Regions from separate parts of the Terrabacter terrae genome, predicted to be linked through region 2. Evidence: riboswitches for the same ligand, from Rfam matches in the RefSeq annotation. Region 2 holds a riboswitch; the other holds the start of a gene.

What was found. A riboswitch is a leader RNA that binds a small molecule or an ion and turns the genes downstream of it on or off. The one in region 2 is predicted to bind S-adenosylmethionine.
Region 1: it holds a riboswitch for S-adenosylmethionine, as region 2 does, so the genes downstream of both, metX (homoserine O-acetyltransferase MetX) here and ABD194_RS15055 (aminotransferase class V-fold PLP-dependent enzyme) in region 2, are expected to answer to the same signal.

Annotation. Positions count from the first base shown of each region.
Region 1 covers NZ_BAAANB010000003.1:74,478-82,309, forward strand. The annotation lists gene ABD194_RS05730 (universal stress protein) at 327-725, opposite strand; gene metX (homoserine O-acetyltransferase MetX) at 909-2,159, opposite strand; SAM riboswitch class IV at 2,174-2,287, opposite strand; gene ABD194_RS05740 (DUF4192 domain-containing protein) at 2,429-4,039, opposite strand; gene ABD194_RS05745 (YkvA family protein) at 4,220-4,918, opposite strand; gene ABD194_RS05750 (EcsC family protein) at 5,009-5,764, opposite strand; gene ABD194_RS05755 (MalY/PatB family protein) at 5,947-7,110, shown strand; gene ABD194_RS05760 (DNA polymerase) at 7,103-7,832, shown strand, end outside.
Region 2 covers NZ_BAAANB010000021.1:1,060,524-1,068,355, reverse strand. The annotation lists gene ABD194_RS15065 (FtsK/SpoIIIE family DNA translocase) at 1-2,021, opposite strand, end outside; gene ABD194_RS15060 (hypothetical protein) at 2,085-2,291, shown strand; SAM riboswitch class IV at 2,446-2,571, shown strand; gene ABD194_RS15055 (aminotransferase class V-fold PLP-dependent enzyme) at 2,609-4,126, shown strand; gene ABD194_RS15050 (endonuclease/exonuclease/phosphatase family protein) at 4,220-5,236, opposite strand; gene ABD194_RS15045 (ribonuclease J) at 5,241-6,926, opposite strand; gene dapA (4-hydroxy-tetrahydrodipicolinate synthase) at 6,990-7,832, opposite strand, start outside.

The sequences.
Region 1 (7,832 bases), on a different contig from region 2:
GTCTCGTCGGGTGTGTGCGCCGCTTCCGGGCATGCATCATCACAACGAGCGAAGATGGGGGTTGGTGCCCGGAGGAGCGTGGCCTGTCGGAGTCGGTCCCTGTACGAGCTCTCGGTGCGCCTTGTGCGATCCGGTACCCAGACATTATAAAACGGCGCGAGCCATCGAGGCGAACCCAGACCGGATACCGGGTGCCGCACGCCGGTTTCTCCTGCGGCGAAAGGGAAGGCCCGGAAGGTCTGCGAGGGCCTCCGGACGCGCCGCCGCGCTCCCGGCCCTGACGAGCCCTGACGATCCGCCCTGTGCCTGCTCGACGCGCAGGGCCCTCAGTCGCCCTTGACGGCCAGGACGGGACAGCTCGCGTCGAGCAGGATGCGCTGCGCGTTGGAGCCGAGGATGAGCTTGCCCACCGGGCTGCGGCGGCGCAGGCCGATGACGATGAAGTCGGCCTTCTCCTCCTCGGCGACCGAGATGAGGTCCTCGGCCGGGTCGTTGCCCCGGACCAGCTGGCGGACCTCGTGCTCGAGACCCTTCTCCTGCAGGAGGGCCTGCACGCGGTTGAGCTCCATCTCGAACTGGCTGGCCTCCGCCGCGTCGAAGTCCTTTCCGCCTCGGTGCGAGCTGATCACGACGAGCTTTGCTCCCCGCAGGACGCACTCCTCGGCGGCTCGCTTGAGCGCCGCGCGACCTTCCTTGGTGGCGACATAACCAACGACGATGGCCACTTTCCCGGACCTTCCTTGGGACGGAATCAACCAGTGCTCGCACCGTACCCGATATCCCCACCTACGGCGCGGCACCCGGAGCCGTGGGGCGACCCGTCTTCGGCGCCCGGCGGTGGTGCTCGTCACACGTCGACCGTCGGGATGGTCCGTCGGTCCGACTGCGGCACCCCACCTCCCTGACCGTCAGTGCCGAGGACGCCCGAGGGCCTCGCGGACGATGCGTCCCACCTGGTCCTCCTCGATGAGGAAGCCGTCGTGGCCGAAGTCGGAGACGATGTGCTCGCGCTTCGACGCCGGCAGGGCCTCGTGGAGCTCGTCGGAGAGCCGAGGGGGGTAGAGCCGGTCCGTGTCGACCGAGACGACGGTGCAGTCGGCGGTGACGCGGGACAGCGCCGTACGTAGTCCCCCGCGGTCGCGGCCCACGTCGTGGGAGTTCATCGCCTCGGTGAGCACGACGTAGGAGTTGGCGTCGAAGCGGCGGGCCAGCTTTCCGGCGTGGTGGTCGAGGTAGGACTCGACCGCGAAGCGGCCCCGGTCGCCGGCGCGCAGGGGATCCTCGCCCAGCTGCGCCTCGCGGCCGAAGCGACGGCCCAGCTCGGCCTCGGTGCGGTAGGTGATGTGGGCGATGCGCCGAGCGAGTCCCAGACCGGTGTCGGGCCGGTCACCGCTGCCGTAGTAGTCGCCACCGGCGAAGTGGGGGTCGCTGCGGATGGCCAGCAGCTGGGACTGGCACCACGCGATCTGGTCGGCGGTGGCGTAGGCCGTGGAGGCCAGGACGATGCACCGATCGACGCTGTCCGGATGGGTGACCGCCCACTCGAGCGCGCGCATGCCCCCCATGGACCCGCCGACGACGGCGGCGACCCGGTCTATCCCGAGCCGGTCGAGCAGCAGCCGCTCGGCGGCCACCTGGTCGCGCACCGTGAGGTAGGGGAAGCGGCTCCCCCACGGGCGGCCATCGGGGCCGGGGCTGGAAGGACCCGTGCTGCCCTGACAGCCACCGAGGACGTTGGAGGCGACGACGAACCACTGCTCGGGGTCGACCGGGCACCCGGACCCGATGAGCGAGTTCCACCAGCCCGGGGATGCGTGTCCCGGACCGGCCTCGCCGACCACGTGGCTGTCGCCGGTCAGTGCGTGCTCCACGAGGATGACGTTGTCCCGTGCCTCGTTGAGCCGGCCCCACGTCTCGTAGGCGATGCGGACCCCCGGGAGGACGCCGCCCCGCTCCAGCTCCAGGTCTCCGACGTCGGCGAACTGGCGACAGCCGAGGGGGTCCCCGTCGGCCCAGACCGCGTCGGGACGGCTCGTGACCCGGTGGCCGGGCTCGGCAGACCTCGAGGGACGCGACGTCTCGCCGAGGAGCTTCGTGCCGCCGTGGGGAGCGGGACGCACGGACCGTCGCGTGCTCTGCGTCCGGTGGGTGACGGTCATCGGAGTACTCCTCGTGTTCGCGCTTGCTCACACCGGGACGGGTGTGGCCGGGTCCTCACCCGGGGCACCCCACCGCGAAGGAGGGTTGCCGACCAGCGAGCCGGGGCTTGTAGCTGGTACTCATGACCTCGGACAACCATACGCGAGGCCGTGCCGGGCTCGGATGTGGCAGTCCACGTCATGGACGCCGTGGTGAAGCGCGGTGCAGGGCCCTCGGGCCGGGTGGTGCCGGACCGTGGGGCCGCGTGGGGCCGGGCCGGCAGCCGACGTCAGGCGCACCGGGGTGGTCGGATGCCGTGGTCCAGGGACTGGCGAACGAGCCTGCAGAGCCGGTGCCGCGGTTCGAGCTCGAGTGCCCGGTCGACCGCGACGCCGGACCGCGCCCCGTCACCGCACCACCAGGCGACAGATGCCACCACCGACAGCAGGGGCGCCGCGTGTGCTGCCGGCGTCAGCCGACACACCTGCTCCAAGCGGCTCAGCAGCATCCGAGGCACGAGGGCCTCGTCCCAGCCGTCGAGCCCGCCCAGCTCGTCGTCCTCCTTCGAGTCGTCCGCCTCCTGCCCGTCCTGGAGGTCCTCGATCTCCTCGAGCTCGTCCGACTGGTCGAACCCGTCCGCCTCGTCGATCTCGTCGATCTCGTCGATCTCGTCGATCTCGTCCATCTCGTCGAAGGCGGCGAGCGCCTCCAGAGCGCTCAGCGCCTCCAGCTTCGCCACGCCCTCGTCCCACCCCTCCGGCGATCGCTCGTCGGACGTGTCGGACCAGTCGCCGGGAGCCTCCGCGGACCAGACCTCGGGCCCCTCGCCCCGGGATCCGGACGACTCGAGCGCCAGCAGGTCCTGCAGGGCTCGAACCATCTCGGCGTCCGGGTCAGGCGCCATCGAGCCACCGGTGCCCTGCGCGGCAGGGCGCTCCCGGCCCTCGAGGCCGCGGCTGCTCCGACCGTAGAGCCGAGACGGGTGCGCGCCGTCGCCGGCAGGCGAGACCCGCAGCGACGGTCCGAGCATCTCCCGCAACAGGACCACGAACTCGTCGGGGAAGCCGTCGAGCGGCACAGCGCCGGGACAGAGCCAACCGATCAGCGCGTCTCGGAACTGCAGGTCGCGCAACGGCCCGACGAGCGAGGGCAGGCAGCCCGGGAGCGCCTCGTCCTCGATGGCGCCGTGCAGCACGCCGGCCCACGCGGAGAGCGAGTCGGTGATCATGAGCTGACGTTCGGCCGGATCCCCTCCATCGACCACCGTGAGGCCGGACTCGTCGCCGCGCGCAGGTGGGCGGGTGCCCTGCCCGCCTCGGCTCAGGGGGGCGCCGGAGACGGTCGCTCCGGTAGCGGCATATCGCTGTTGCCAGTCGTCGACGGCTGCGAGGGCCACATCGTGGTCGGGTCTCGTGGGTGCGAGCGGTTCCACGAGCCGGGTCAGGTCGTCCCGGTCGGACAGGACCGCGTGTCCCAGCGCCACGTAGGCCGCGACCGCCGGCACGTCGGCCTGCTCGGGCAGGAGCCATCCTTCGTCAGGACAGCAGTCGCAACCCACGGAACGCCAGCGGCCGCCACGGACGAGGAGACGCTCCCGCACGACGACGCGGTCCCACTCGACCGCATCCGTCAGCGCCTCGAGCAGCGGCAGGGACTCGTCCGGGACGTCCTCGAACGCCACGAGGGCGACCGACGAGGGCTTGGCGCGCAGCAACGTCGGTGCGGTCTGGACCGCGGCCTCCACCGCGAGCTCGGCGCCGACGATGTCGAGCCGGGCCACGAGACCGAGGCGCTTGCCGTGGAAGCAGACGACCACGACGCTCCGCACCGGCTGGAACCCGAGGTGGAAGGGGATGATGGTCAGCAGCTCGGCCGGCCCGGACAGTGAGATCTTCGGCATGGGTCGAGCCTTGCGGTGGGGGCGGGCCTTCGACAGACGCTCGAGCGCCCTGTGGACGGAGCGTCGTGGCGCCCGGGGGATGTGGACCGACCGAGACACGCGTGCGGGGCGGTCCCTCGGAAGCCCTCTCACCGATCGTCGCGGGCAGGGCCCCACCCGTCGCGACGTCGCCCTCGCCCCTCAGCGCTCCAGACGCTTGCGCACCGACTCGAGGACGTAGTCGGTCGCGGCCTGTCGCACACCCTCGGGCAACCGCCCACGGCCACCGTGGCCGGCCGCCGCTCCCGTGACGTCGCGGTCGGGCCGCGGTGCCCCGTCGGGGCGAACTCCTGCGACAGCGATCTCCGGCCCCTTCGCCGAGCCGGCCGATGCCGAGCCGGCCGATGCGGAGCCGACCGATGCGGAGCCGACCGATGCCGAGCCGACCGATGCGGAGCCGGCCGGGTCGACCGAGCCCGAAGGAGCCTGCGAAACCGTCGCGCCGGGAGCCGTGGTCCGCGGCGAGCTCCCGCGCCCCGCCCCGAACCCGGAGCCCCTGCGCGTGATCCCCTGCCCGGCCTCCCAGGCCAGGAACCGGTCGGTCTCGTCGAAGAAGGCCTTGATGACCCAGGAGATGACGACCGCGTCGTCGGCGGCACCGACGACCGGGAGGATCGCCTCGGGCAGCAGGTCGATGGGCGAGGCGACGTAGGCCACCGCCCCGGCGACGAGCCCGAGCCGCTTGAGGGTGGTGCCGGCATACGCGCCGTGCAGGGTCGAGCGCACCAGCCGCGGCACGGCGTGCACGCGCTCCTGCAGGCTGGGCGCACCGGGTCGCGTGGCTGCTCTCACGACGGAAGCCACGGTGGCGGCCATCTTGATGCGGGACGGGGTCTTCATGACCCGCCCAACGAGCCGCGTGCCGAGACGATTCCCCGCGCGCGACCATGAGAGAGCCGGGCGACGGTGCTGAGCAGTCGCGTCATGGTCTCAGGCGCCGGCAGTGTCGACAGTGGGGAACTCCTTGGCCGCCTGCCGACCGATGCCGTTCAACATGTAGACGTCGACGGCCGCACCGATCAGACCTCCCACCAGCGGCACCGCCCGGCCGAGCCGGGCCAAGGAGCTCTGGCCGATGCGAGCGAGCAGCCGGAAGGCGACGGCCTTGTTGAGGACCATCAGCGCCGGCGCCGGGAGCCGGTCGAAGGCGAGCGACGACATCTTCCCCCCCGCCACCCGCAGCCCGGCCTTCTTGAGCAGGTCCTCGCTGTCGGCTCCGGTGAGCGTCAGCAGCACCGCCGAGCGGATCTCGGGCCGGTCGATGTCGTGGCCGCGCAGCTCCGCCGTGGCCGCGGTCATGCGGGTGGCCAGGAGGTAGAACTCCAGCACGTTGGCCGGCAGGGAGACCGGCATGGTGAAGAAGCCACCGAGTCCGGTGGCGAAGCCGCCCACCGCGCCGAGCTGGCGGTGGTCGCGGACGATGATGCGCATCGCCTGGTCGACGTCGCCGTGGGCCTGGCGGAGCGCGTCGGCTGCGACCTCGCGCGCCGAGTGGAAGGGCCCCTTCCCGTCGATGCCCACGTCGAGGAGGCGTTCGACGAGCCGCGTCGCGGCACCCGAGAGCCCCCCTTCGCGTGGCTGGGAGGCCCGCTCGAGCGCGCCGACGTCCTTGGGCCTTCGCACCTGCGAAGCCGTCGCGTCGGAGGCCCGCAGGGCCTCGCTCCTGCCCCAACCGAAGACACCCACCGGGTCCACCTCTGTCCGTCTCGACGTCACTTGTTGCTGTGTTGCTCGCACGGGCCCGTCACCGACCGCCGTCCGCGGTGGCCGGGTGGGTCACCGGTCGAACCGTACCCACTCCCCCTGCGGCTCCCACCCCGCCTCCCACCCGCTCGGCGGGCGTCGGTGCCGTCTCGTAGGGTCGGGCCATGGCCGAGAGCGAGACCCTGCCGCCCATCCTGGGCGTGCCCCTGGACGACCTGCGCCGCAGCCGCACGTCGGTCAAGTGGGGAGTCTTCGGCCCAGACGTCATCCCGATGTGGATCGCCGAGATGGACAGCGCTCCGTGCCAGGCCATCGTGGAGGCCGTGAGCGCCGCGGTCGGGCGCGGCGACACGGGCTACGCCCTGACGGAGGCGTATGCCGCAGAGGTGGCCTCGTTCGCCGACGCGGAGTGGGGCTGGGCCTTCGACCCGCAGTCGACCACCCGGGTGGCCGACGTGCTGACGGGCGTGACGCACCTGCTGCGCCTCTTCACCGACGATGGCGGGCCGGTGGTCGTCAGCCCCCCGGTCTACAACGCGTTCTACGACGTCATCGCAGCCTGCGGCCGGCGAGTGGTCGAGGCTCCGCTCGGTCCGGACCACCGTCTCGAGCTCGACCGTCTGGCAGCGGTCTTCGCCGAGGTGACCGCCGGCGGCCACCGGGCGGCATACCTGCTGTCCAACCCGCACAACCCCACGGGCACCGTCCACTCCCCCGGTGAGCTCGCGGAGCTCGCTCGGGTCGCCGACGCGCACGGCGTACGCGTGGTGTCCGACGAGATCCACGGCCCTCTCGTCCTGCCGCCGAGCACGTTCACGCCCTACCTCTCGCTGCCGGGCACCGAGCGCGGCGTCACGGTGACCTCGGCCTCCAAGGCCTGGAACCTCGCCGGGCTCAAGGCGGCCATCGTCGTGCCGGGCGCCGAGGCCGTGGCGGACCTGCGCCGCCTGCACCCCTTCGTGACCTTCGGCGCCAGCCACCTCGGGGTCATCGCCCAGACCGCCGCCTTCCGCGACGGCCGCGAGTGGGTGCACCGGCTCGCCTGCGAGCTGGATGCCAACCGCCGGCTGCTGGGCCGGCTCGTCGCCGAGCAGCTTCCCGGCGTGCGGCTCGTCGCACCGGAGTCCACGTACCTCGCCTGGCTCGACCTTCGCGTCCTGGGACTGGGTGACGACCCGGCGGCCGAGCTCGTGCGTCGCGCCCGCGTGGCACTGTCCTCGGGTCCGACCTTCGGCTCCGGCGGAGCGGGACATGCCCGCCTCAACTTCGGCACGTCGCCCGAGATCATCCGCGAGGCGATCGACAGAATCGCCGCCTGCCTTGGCTGACAGGCCTTCTCGTCCCCCGCTCGTCGCGCTCGTCGTCGGACCCCAGGGGGCGTATGCCGTGGGGCCGGGCCTGGCCGAGCCGTGGCCGCTCGACACCCTCGTCGCCCGCTTCGTCGACCTCGCGACACGGCTCGGGCCCCGCTGGGTCGTGTGGTCGGCCGCTTCCACGCTGCGCGTCCCGGTCGCTGCGGGTGTCGACGTCGACCGCACCTGGGACCTCGCCGAGGCCCACCGGGTCATCCACGGAGGATGGTGGGCGACGCCCGGCCACGTCGTCGCCGGGTGTCGAGGGCTCGACGAGGCGGCGGTCCCCGCGCCGCGGTCGGCACGCCTGCGGGGCTTCGACGGCGACCTCTTCGACGTCGCGGCCGGCGAGGACGCCTCGCTGCTCGCTGCCGACGGGCACCTTCGCGCCGATGCCCTCGCCTGGGCGACCGACGACTCACGGCTGCGGCAGCTCGCGCTGCTCGCCCTGGAGTGCCAGTCGGCCCAGCAGGAGGCCCTGGGCCGACTCGGGGGCGACCACACCGGCCGACTCGAGCGCACGGTCTGGTCCGAGTCGGCGGCAGCCGTGCTGTGCCTCGAGCTCGAGCGCGACGGGCTCCCCGTCGACCGGGCTGCCGCAGAAGACCTCATCGCGGCCTCCGTGGGCGCTCGACCGCGCGACGAGGCCGACGCGCTCCGCATCCGGGCCGGGCGCGACGCCGCGGTGCTGCGTCACG
Region 2 (7,832 bases):
GTGATGCGCACGACCGACTCCTCGACGTCGCGCGGGGCGACCATCATGAGGTCGGCGAGCTCGTCGACGACGACGAGCAGGTACGGGTAGGTCGTCAGCTGCCGCTCCGAGCCGGGCAGCGGCTTGACCTTGCCGGCGCGGACCGCCTTGTTGAAGTCGTCGACGTGCTTGAAGCCGAACGCCGCGAGGTCGTCGTAGCGCTGGTCCATCTCCTTGACGACCCAGGCGAGCGCCTCCGCGGCCTTCTTCGGGTTCGTGATGATCGGCGTGATCAGGTGCGGGATGCCTTCGTATGCCGTCAGCTCGACCCGCTTCGGGTCCACGAGGATGAGGCGCACCTCCTCAGGCGTGGCGCGCATGAGGATCGAGGTGATCATCGAGTTGACGAAGCTCGACTTTCCGGAGCCGGTGGCGCCGGCGACGAGCAGGTGCGGCATCTTCGCGAGGTTCGCGATGACGTAGGCGCCCTCGACGTCCTTGCCGACACCCATGACCATCGGGTGCTCGTTGCTGCGCGCGGTGTGGCTGCGCAGCACGTCGCCGAGCGCGACGTTCTCGCGGTCGAGGTTCGGGATCTCGATGCCGATGGCGGACTTGCCCGGGATGGGGCTGAGGATGCGCACGTCGGCCGAGGCGACGGCATACGCGATGTTCTTCGACAGCGCGGTGACGCGCTCGACCTTGGTGCCCGAGCCGAGCTCCACCTCGTAGCGGGTGACCGTCGGGCCGCGGGTGAACCCGGTGACGGCGGCGTCGATGTCGAACTGGTCGAAGACGTTCGTCAGCGACTCGACGACGCGGTCGTTGGTCTCGCTACGCGTCTTGTGGGGCGCCCCGGGCGTGAGCATCGCCTGGTCGGGCAGGCGGTAGGTGATGTCGCCGCCGAGGCTGAGCTGCTCGACACGGGCAGGCAGCTCGGACATGGGCGGCGGGATGAGCTCGGCCTTGGGGCCGACCCTGCTCGTGTCGGGCGCGCCGAGCGTCTTCGGGTCGGTGGCGTCGATGACCTTCTCGCCCTTGCCACCGGGGCGCGGGACGACCAGCCCGGGAGGCGTCGGGCGCTTCTCGCCGGGGCGGGGGCCGGCCCCCTCGTCCTCGAGGGCCTTCTGAGCGGCCTGGCGGAAGGCCTCGTCGCCGTCGCGGTCGGCGAGGTCGACCGGCTTGCGGCGGGCGCGCTTGACCGCGGCGGCCGGCGCGTCGTCCGGCTCTGAGTGGTCGTGGCCCTGGTCGTCGACGTGACCGTCGTGGATCACCAGCGCGCGCAGCTGGCGCAGGCGGGTGGGGATCATCGCGACCGGCGTGGCCGTGACGACGAGCAGCCCGAAGATCCCGAGCAGGATGAGCAGCACGAGCGCGCCGACCGGGGAGACGGCCGCGGCGAGGGGGCTCGAGGCGAGGAAGCCGAGGATGCCACCGGCCGCACGCATGCCATTGGCTCCGTCGGGCGGGTTGGGGATGCCGTCGGCGAGGTGGGACAGGCCGCAGGCCGAGAAGGTCAGCGCGATGGTGCCGACGACGATGCGGTTGGTCGCCGCGTCGTCCTGGGGGGCACGGAGCATCCGCAGGCCGAGGGCGAGCAGGACGAGCGGGACGGCGTAGGAGACGCGTCCGAAGGTGCCGGCGAAGACGGCGTGCACGACGTCGCCGAACGTGCCGGCAACGCCCCACCACTCGCGGGCCGCGACGATGACGGCCAGCGCGATGAGGGCGAAGCCGATGCCGTCGCGGCGGTGCTCGGGCTCGAGGTCGGCGGCGCTGTGGCCGACGCGACGCACCGCTCCCCCGGCCAGGTGCGAGACGCCCATCCACGTGTTGCGCATCGCGCCGAGCGGGAAGGGCAGGCCGCCGCCGCGGGTCTTGGACGCCCCTTTGGCGGCGGGCTTGCGCGCCGCGGGCTTGCGCTGGGCGGGGCGGGCAGAGCGAGCTGCGGGCGGGCGCGACGAGGCACCCCCGGACGACCCCTTGGCGCGGGTGGCCGCGGCGGTGGTCGATCGCTGGGTGGTGGAGGGACGTGACGCCATGCTGGCACGGTACGTCAACGCACCGCTGAACTCACGCGTCACACGCGCACCTCAGGTGGCGGAGTGCCACACAGCGAACAACGAGCCCTATGCGGCCCCGTTCCCGCCCTGCTCGTCGCGCTGCCCCTCGCCGCCCTGTTGGGCGCCGTCATCGGCGTGGCCTGGGTCGTCGGCTACACCCTCCTCGGCCTCACCGTCGAGGACCGGGTCGTACGTGGTCGCCGGGCCGGCGATGTGGGCACCCGTCTCGCCGCGCGTGGCGGACGATGAACGACCGACCCGGGCTCTGGATCGTCGCACAGCTGCGGGACGCCAGGCGGCGCGGCCGCCGCGGCTGAACCTCCTCGGGCGCCGCGTCTCGGATGGCGACACGCCTGGACCACAGGTGGACACCAGCCGAAGGACGCGCCTATCGTCCTGCGCAGGTCATGAGTGCCAGTGACAAGCCCCGGCTCGCTGGCCAGCAACCCTCCTCCGCGGTGGGGTGCTCCGGGTGACGACCAGGCCACCCTCGGTCCGAACGCGTGATCGAGGTCGGCAAGCGCGGACCTGCACCAGGTGGGTCCCACGACCCCAGGAGCACGCAGATGTCGGTCCTTCCCTCAACCCACCCCTCGACCCACTCGGCCCGCCAGGCGACCTACCCTGCGGCCTCCCCCTGTGGTGGGAGCTCGGCGGCGCCGGCAGTGCGCACCCGCGCCCTGCACGCCGTTCCCGAGTCGGTCGCCGAGTCAGTCTCCGAGTCAGTCTCGAAGTCGGCCTCGGAGTCGGTCTCCGAGTCAGTCGCTCGGGCAGTCACCGGGGCACAGACGCTGCCCACGGTCGTGGGCGCGGGACTGCGCGTGCCGACGCTGCGGGGCGAGACGGCATACGCCAACCTCGACCATGCGGCGTCGACGCCCGCCCTCGAGACGGTCAAGGCCGCCGTCGACCGGGCGCTGGAGACCTACTCCTCCGTTCACCGTGGCGCCGGCTTCGCCTCGCGCCTGACGAGCGCGTGGTACGAGCAGGCGCGCACCGAGGTGGCCGACTTCGTCGGCGCCCGGGAGGGCGACTCGGTGGTCTTCACCCGCACGACCACGGACTCGTGGGCCCTGCTCAGCAAAGCCCTGCCCAGCCGCACGACCGTCTTCGTCTTCGGCAGCGAGCACCACTCGACGCTGCTGCCGTGGGGTCGGTTCCGCACGGTGCGCCTGCCGGTCCCGCAGACCCTCGACGACGCGTACGCGCTCCTGGACGAGGCGCTGTCCGCGCACCAGTCACGGCACCGCCTGGTCGTCATCGCCGCGGCCTCCAACGTGACGGGCGAGGTGTGGCCGGTCCGTCGCTTCGCGCGACTCGCGCACGAGCACGGCGCCCGGATCGCCGTCGACGCGGCGCAGCTCTCGGCCCACCGCAGGATCGACCTCGCCGCGTGGGACGCCGACTACGTCGCCTTCTCCGGGCACAAGACCTATGCGCCGTACGGGGCCGGCGTGCTCGCCGGCCGCTCCGACTGGCTCGACGCCGGCACGCCCTACCTCTTCGGGGGCGGCGCGACGCGGGCGGTCACCGAGGAGGGCACCGCCTGGGCGACCGGCCCGGCCCGCCACGAGGGCGGCAGCCCGAACGTCATCGGCGCCATCGCGCTGGCCGCGGCCTGCGCGACCCTCCGCCGCCACGCGGACGTCATCGAGGCGCACGAGACCCGGCTCCTCGAGAGCCTGCGGTCCGGCCTCGCCGACGTGCCGGGCGTCGAGGTGCTCTCGATCTTCGGCGACGACAGCGACCGCGTCGGCGTCGTCGCGTTCACGGTCGACGGCTGGGACTCGGCACTGGTGTCGCAGGTCCTGTCCGTCGAGCACGGCATCGGGGTGCGCGACGGCAAGTTCTGTGCGCACCTGCTCGTCGACGAGCTGCTCGAGGACCCGTGGGGTGAGCGTCCGGTGACCGCCGTGCGGGCGAGCATCGGCCTGGGCAGCACCCCGGAGGGCGTCGACCGTCTCATCACCGCCGTCGCGGGTCTCGTCGACCACGGGACCGCGGCGACGTGGTCTCGCACCGAGGCCGGCTGGCTCGTCGAGGGCGCCGACCCGCGGGACGTCGAGGTCGAACGACCCTGGTGAGCGGGCGCCGCCGCGCCGAGCGGTCAGCGCCGAGCGGTCAGCGCCGGGCGGTCAGCGCCGGGCGGTCAGCGCCGGGCGGTCAGCGCCGGGCGGTCAGCGTCGGGGCAGGGCGTAGGTCGCCCACACCGCGGCGTGATCGGCGTGGTTGTAGGCCACCTGACCGGCATCCACCACGGTGAGCCCCCCGCTCAACAGGTGGTCGAGCTGGACGTAGGCCGGCAGCCGCCGGCCGGCGAACGGCCAGGTGCGCACCCATCCCTGGCCGTCGGCGCGCTGCGCGTCGACGAGGCCGTCGGCGAGGTCGCGGAAGCCGGGGTGGCCGAAGTCGGCGTTGAAGTCGCCCGCGACGACGACGGGCTCGTCGCGGGCGGTGGCCCGCACCCATGTCTGCAGCGCCCGCAACCCCGCACGCCACTCGTCGGTGTCGCCCTGCACGGGCGCGAGCGGGTGCACGGCCTTGAGGCGCACCGTGCCGCGGCGCGTCGTGACGTCGAGCTCCGGCTGGACGCTCGTGGTGTGCTCGCGGCCGGGGTCAGCGCCCGCGTCGCGCACCGAGACCGGGTAGCGCGAGAGCACCATCGTCCCGGTGGACGTGCCGGCCCGGGCCACGCCCTCACGCCCGGTGAAGTAGTCGCTCGCCCCCGCCTCGTCCAGCCGGCGCAGCATCGCGGGCGTCGCCTCGGTGAGGACGAGCACGTCCACCGAGTGGTAGCGCACGGCGTCCATCAGCTGCTCGGCGTTGGCCGAGCCGATCCAGACGTTGGCCGCCATGACCGTCAGGTCGCGGTCCGCCTTGGGCGAGGTCGTCTCCCGGAAGGCCGGCGCGGCCACCGTGGCCGCGACCGCGAGAGCCGCGACCACGGGGAGCAGCATCCACCACCGGCGCAGCAGCAGCGTGGCGACCGTCAGCAGTCCCAGCCCCACGACGACGAAGGGCCCAGTCGTCTGGAGCACGACGACGGGGTATGCCGTCGAGTCGACCCAGCGCAGGGCACCGACCGCGACCAGCACGAGCAGGATCAGCCCGATGGCGATGTCGAGCCAGCGGCGCAGGGCACGGCCCCGGTCGACCGATCGGAGCGCCCCTGCACCGTCAGCCTCCTCCGTCACCACCTCAGGCCTGCAGCACGACCGGGATGATCATCGGCCGGCGACGGATCTTGCCGCCGACCCACGAGCCGACGGCCCGCCGGATGACTTGCTGGAGCTGCTGGTCGTCGCGCACGCCGTTGGCCACGGCCTCCTCGACGGCTCGCTCCACCTTGGGGATGACCTGCTGGAAGATCTCTTCGTTCTCGACGAAGCCGCGCGCGGTGATCTCGGGGCCGCTCGCGATCTTGCCGGTGGCGGCGTCGAGCACGACGACGCAGGTGATGAAGCCCTCGTCGCGCAGGATGCGACGGTCCTTGAGCAGGGCCTCGTCGGCGCCACCCACGCTGCTGCCGTCGACGTAGACGTAGCCGCAGTCGACGACTCCGGCGACCGAGGCCTGGCCGTCGACGAGGTCGACGACGACGCCGTCCTCGGCGAGCACCACGTTGCGCTCGGGGACGCCGGAGGCGACGGCGAGCTGGGCGTTCGCATACATGTGCCGCCACTCGCCGTGCACCGGCAGCACGTTGCGGGGCTTGACGATGTTGTAGCAGTAGAGCAGCTCGCCGGCGCTCGCGTGACCCGAGACGTGCACCTTGGCGTTGCCCTTGTGCACCACGTTGGCGCCGAGGCGCATCAGGCCGTTGATGATGCGGTAGACGGCGTTCTCGTTGCCCGGGATGAGGCTGCTGGCGAGCAGCACGGTGTCGCCGGGGCCGACGTCGATGCGGTGGTCGCGGTTGGCCATCCGCGACAGGGCCGCCATCGGCTCACCCTGGGAGCCGGTGCAGATCAGTACGACCTCGTCGTCGGGCAGGTGGTCGAGCTTCTTGAGGTCGACGAGGATGCCGTCGGGCACCTTGAGGTAGCCGAGCTCGGCGGCGATGCCCATGTTGCGGATCATCGACCGACCCACCATCGCGACCTTGCGGCCGGCCTTCTCGGCCGCGTGGAGCACCTGCTGGACGCGGTGCACGTGGCTGCTGAAGCAGGCGACGATGATGCGGCGCTCGGCGTGGCGAAACACCTTGTCGATGGCCGGCGCGATCTCGAGCTCGGGCGTGGTGAACCCGGGCACGTCGGCGTTGGTCGAGTCGGTGAGGAAGAGGTCGACGCCCTCCTCACCGAGGCGGGCGAAGGCGCGCAGGTCGGTGAGGCGGCCGTCGAGGGGCAGCTGGTCCATCTTGAAGTCGCCGGTGTGCAGCAGCGTGCCGGCCTCGGTGCGCACGAAGACCGCGAGCGCGTCGGGGATCGAGTGGTTGACGGCCACGAACTCGAGGTCGAAGACGCCGAGCCGCTCGCGCTGCCCCTCCCTGACCGCCATCGAGTACGGGCGGATGCGGTGCTCCTTGAGCTTGGCCTCGACGAGCGCCAGCGTGAGGGCGGAGCCGATGATCGGGATGTCGCCCTTGAGCTTCAGCAGGTACGGGACGGCCCCGATGTGGTCCTCGTGCCCGTGGGTCAGCACGATCGCCTCGATGTCGTCGAGGCGGTCACGGATGTAGCTGAAGTCGGGGAGGATCAGGTCGACGCCGGGGTGGTGGTCCTCGGGGAAGAGCACGCCGCAGTCGATGACGAGCAGGCGGCCCTTCGTCTCGAGGACGGCCATGTTGCGTCCGACCTCGCCGAGTCCGCCGAGCGCGACGACCCGCAGGCCGTTGTCGGGGAGTGCGGGTGGCGTGGTCAGCTCGGGGTGGGGATGGCTCACAGGTGTCCTGTCATTCGGTGGTGCCGGGCCTGTCTGAGGCTCCGGTCTGAGGTCGTGGGGCGGTCACTCGACCGCCGCGAGAGTCGAGACGGCCGCGCGCACGAGGGCGGTCTGCTCCTCGTCGGCCGGCACGAGCGGCAGCCGGACCGTGGTCGAGTCGATGAGGCCCTGAACGGCGAGGCCGGCCTTGGCCATGATGGCGCCCTGGGTGACGTTCATGACGGCGTCGACGAGCGGCGCGAGGCGCAGGTGCACCGCGCGGGCATCGTCCCAGCGGCCCTCGACCACGGCGTCGGCCATCTCGCGGTATGCCGCGGGGGCCACCTGCGAGGTCACACCGACGAAGCCCACGGCGCCGTTGCCGAAGTGCGCGAGGTTCATGGCGTCGTCGCCGGAGTACCAGTCGAGGCCGGTCTCCTGCATCATCCGGCTTGCGAACCACAGGTCCCCGCGCGCGTCCTTCACGGCCGCGATGCGCTCGTGCTCGGCGATGCGCAGGTAGGTCTCGCGGGCGATGGCGATGCCGGAGCGGCCAGGGATGTCGTAGACCATCACCGGCAGCTCGCTGGCATCGGCGAGCGCCGTGAAGTGTGCGACGAGCCCGGCCTGGGGCGGCTTGTTGTAGTAGGGGGTCACGGCGAGGACGGCGTGGGCTCCGGCCTTCTCGGCGAGCCGCACCGACTCGACGCTCTTGGCGGTGTCGTTGCTGCCGGCGCCGGCGATGACGACGCACCGGTCGCCGACGGCCTCGAGGACGGCCCGCAGGAGCGCGTCCTTCTCGTCGGCCGAGGTGGTCGGCGACTCGCCGGTGGTGCCTGAGACGACGAGCCCGTCGTGCCCGGCGTCGACGAGGTGGGTGGCGACCCGCTGGGCGGCGTCGAGGTCGACGGAGCCGTCGGGGCGCAT